One region of the Pseudocolwellia sp. G5-9 genome, then DNA from elsewhere that is predicted to be linked to it. Evidence: predicted binding sites of a transcription regulator. Region 1 holds the regulator's gene; the other holds the start of a gene.
The links. Region 1 encodes MetJ, which represses methionine synthesis genes. Its sites were predicted from a motif close to TAGACGTCTAGACGTCTA; they were not measured.
Positions count from the first base shown of each region.

Region 2: a site for MetJ is predicted at 1,062-1,079, ahead of metA (homoserine O-succinyltransferase MetA). Genes of this name have one in related genera too.

Region 1 covers NZ_CM147893.1:3,612,872-3,615,057, forward strand. Annotated here, with positions in the region: partial or broken gene AC0L5Q_RS15555 (malic enzyme-like NAD(P)-binding protein) at 1-165, shown strand, start outside; gene AC0L5Q_RS15560 (hypothetical protein) at 344-757, shown strand; gene metJ (met regulon transcriptional regulator MetJ) at 767-1,096, opposite strand; gene metB (cystathionine gamma-synthase) at 1,302-2,186, shown strand, end outside.
Region 2 covers NZ_CM147893.1:1,981,219-1,983,404, reverse strand. Annotated here, with positions in the region: gene recA (recombinase RecA) at 1-920, shown strand, start outside; gene metA (homoserine O-succinyltransferase MetA) at 1,155-2,096, shown strand; gene metH (methionine synthase) at 2,185-2,186, shown strand, end outside.

The sequences.
Region 1 (2,186 bases):
GTTTTGGTTGCTAGTGGCGTGAAGAATTTAGTATTTGGTAAAGAATATATTATACCTAAACCTATGGACCCGCGTTTATGTGCAAATGTAGCGCGAGCTGTGGCACAAGCAGCGATAGATTCAGGTGTAGCCGCTTTAGAATTACCTGATAATTACATGCTCTAATTATCAGTTATATCGTTATTTGTGTTGTGAATTTGAGATCTTAACCAGAGTTCAGATTATCTTACATAATGATTATATTAAAGAAGGGCTAAAGCCCTTTTTAGTTTCCACTGAACCTGCATCTTGAATAGTAACGGGTATATAATTAAGATCTTGTTTTTATTTAAAGTGAAAATTGATGGAAGACGACCTACCAATAAGTATTACGGCTAGCGAAAAGTTATTAGCTCATTATGTCAAATTAAAGGGCATTATTAATAAACAAGAAGCGCATGTTAATTTTCAAACATTAGCGGCAGGTTGGTATGAGGATGAAAATAACGTTTTAACTATTCAGTTTTATATAGAAAAAAATGATGAATATTTACAACAAGTATCTATTGAAAGGATAGGTGATAAAATTGAAGTTGCAGATGATGTTATGATTTATGTTAACAACAAAGATATAAGCTGTTTTGTTGCGATCACTGAATCAGAAATAGAGTTATTAGATAAAGAGCCTAAAATATTATCAGGCTACATTACAATGAAAGTAAAAAAAGTGATTAATGAGATTGCTGAAAAACAAGGGTTGTTAACCTTGCCTTCATAAATTTATGAATTAATCGTCTTCAGTTTCATAAGCACTAAAGTCTGTAATACCTTTAGCCTCTAATATTTTACGAACGCTAGCAGGTAGTTTTTCAGTATTGTCTTTAGCTAAATCGTTATCATCAGGTAAAGGTTGGCCGGTAAAAGCATGTAAAAAGGCTTCGCATAATAATTCGCTATTAGTAGCATGGCGAAGATTATTAACCTGTCGACGAGTTCTCTCATCAGTTAAGACCTTAAGAACACGTAAAGGAATAGAAACGGTGATCTTTTTTACTTGTTCACTTTTTTTCCCGTGTTCGGCGTATGGATTAATATACTCGTCATTCCACTCTGCCATAAATTACTTACCCTTTAATATGGAATATCTGATTGAACAATATCAACAGACACTAATTCACTAATTTTACTGTTTGTGGGCGCTGAGTCAATAACGAATGTGTAGAAGTTTAGATGTCTAAAATTTCTTGACCAAGTTTAGTAAACCGTTTAGAGTTTTAGACATCTAAACATCTATTTAAAATTATACCTAGCTGGAGTCTCAAATGACTAAGAAAAGTATGGCAACAATAGCGGCAAGAGCTGGTATTCGTAGTGACAAGCAACACGTCGGTGTAGTGCCTGCAATACATTTAGCAAGTACCTATGCTCTAAAAGGCTTCAATGAAAAGCGTGATTATGATTATTCACGTACCGGAAACCCAACACGCTCTACTTTTGCAGAAGCGGTTGTTGAGTTAGAAGAAGGTACAAAAGGCGTTGTAACAAGCACAGGTATGGCAGCTGTACACCTTATTTGTCAATTATTATGCACAGATGATGTACTTGTTGTACCACATGATTGTTATGGTGGTAGTTACCGATTATTCACGCATCTAGCAAAAAAAGGCAATTTTAAGTTAATTATTGTTGATCAAAACGATGAAAATGCTTTAGCTGAAGCCCTTAAACAAAAACCTAAATTAGTACTGATTGAATCACCGAGTAATCCATTATTACGTATTGTGGATATCGAGAAAGTCACCAAAGCAGCACACGCTGTAGGTGCACTTGTTGCCGTCGATAATACTTTTATGTCTCCTCTTTTACAAAAACCTTTGCTTTTAGGTGCTGATATTGTGTTTCATTCAACCACTAAATACATTAATGGTCATAGTGATGTGGTGGGTGGCGTGTTAATAACAAAAGATGAAGCTTTAGGCGATGAATTAGCTTGGTGGGCAAATTGTATAGGTATAACGGGATCTCCTTTCGATAGTTACTTAGCATTAAGAGGCTTAAAAACATTACCTGTAAGAATGAAGCAGCATCAAATTAATGCAGCTAAAGTGGCTGTGTTTTTAAATGAACACGATGCTGTTGATGCGGTTTATTATCCAGGTTTACCTGATCATCCTGGTCATGATATTGCTAAAAAACAGCAAGCTAGT
Region 2 (2,186 bases), 1.6 Mb from region 1:
CTACAGGTTCGTTAGGATTAGATATCGCACTAGGTGCTGGCGGTTTACCATTAGGCCGTGTTGTAGAGATATACGGACCAGAGTCTAGTGGTAAAACAACCTTAACATTAGAAGTTATCGCGGAAGCTCAGCGTAATGGAAAAATTTGTGCTTTTGTTGATGCCGAGCATGCACTTGACCCAATTTACGCAGGTAAACTAGGTGTAAATATTAATGAATTATTAGTATCTCAACCTGATACGGGTGAACAAGCTTTAGAAATTTGTGACATGTTAACGCGTTCAGGTGCTGTTGACGTAATTGTTGTCGATTCTGTTGCAGCTCTTACACCTAAAGCTGAAATTGAAGGTGACATGGGCGACTCGCATATGGGTCTTCAAGCAAGAATGTTATCTCAAGCAATGCGTAAACTTACAGGTAACCTTAAACAATCAAATACCATGATGATTTTTATTAACCAAATTCGTATGAAGATTGGTGTAATGTTTGGTTCTCCAGAAACCACAACGGGTGGTAACGCATTAAAGTTTTATGCTTCAGTAAGATTAGATATTCGTCGTATTGGTGCTGTTAAAAATGGCGATGAAATTGTCGGTAACGAAACACGTGTTAAAGTTGTTAAAAATAAAATAGCTCCTCCGTTTAAACAAGTTGAATTTCAAATTTTATATGGCGAAGGTATTAACAGCTTAGGCGAGTTAATTGACCTAGGTGTTAAGCATAACATGGTTGAAAAAGCTGGTGCTTGGTATAGCTACAATGGCGATAAAATTGGTCAAGGTAAAGCTAACTCAACAAAATATCTAGCTGAAAATCCGGCAATAGCTAAAGAATTAGATTCACGTTTACGCGCAGAACTTTTAACTAAGAAAGTACCTGAGAGTGAAAAAACTGAAAAAGTAGAAGAAGCTGCTGAATAATCAGCAATCGTTTTCACTAAAATCTCGGCATGTCCGAGATTTTTTTTGATCTAAATTTATAAAGCTTAATATTAAATTCAGCGGGTATTTTTAAAACTTATGTCATTATATTTTTTAAGTTAGAAAATATTACAATCTGTTTAGACGTCTATACGTTTAGATGTTGACATAGCCATAATGAAAAATGCTATAATCATTCAAGCTAAATTTTGTATATTCTATAGGTTGAGTCTTATGCCCATTAAAATTCCTGATCAATTGCCTGCTTTATCTATTTTGAATAATGAAAATATTTTCGTTATGTCTGAGAATAGAGCTGCCCGTCAAGAAATTCGCCCAATGCAAGTGGCAATACTCAATTTAATGCCCAATAAAATTGAGACAGAAGTACAAATATTAAGAATGTTATCGAATACACCACTACAAATTAATATTGAGTTTGTACGTATTCATGCCAACGAATCGAAAAATACACCTAAAGAGCACTTAGAAAATTTTTATTGTTTATTTGATGATATTAAGCATAAACAGTACGATGGGTTAATTGTTACAGGGGCTCCATTAGCTTTAATGGATTATGATCAAGTGACTTTTTGGGATAAAATTTGTGAAGTATTTGATTGGGCCGAAGACAACGTAACTTCTACTATGTTTTCGTGTTGGGGAGCTCATGCTGCTTTATACTATCATTATGGTTTGCAAAGGCATTTAAGAAAGCAAAAGCTTTCAGGCGTTTTTACTCATAAACCTAATGATATAAAAGAACCGCTCACGCGTGGTTTTGAAGACTTATTTAAAGTACCTCATTCTCGTTATGGCTACATAGATAGAGAAGATTATTTATCTATAGAAGGTCTCAAAATTATTGCCGAATCGGAGCAAGCCGGTGTGTATGTTGCTGCCAGTAAAAATAAAAAACAGGTCTATTTAACAGGTCATCCGGAGTACGACGCTGAAACCTTACATGAGGAATTTATGCGCGACATAAATGCAGGAGGAAAGCCTGCTATACCGGAAAATTATTACCCTGATAATAATCCTGAAAACGAGGTGAGTAGTACGTGGCGTAGTCATGGTAGTTTGTTATTTACTAATTGGCTTAACTACTACGTTTATCAAATTACCCCATACAAATTAGATGCAAATAACATAAAAGCTATTAACCCTAATGATTAAATAGAACCAAGGTTCTTTTTATAGTAAATACATTTATACCAGTTTCATTCATGAGATTGTTATTAACGACCTTTTATCGGAAAAAATGAT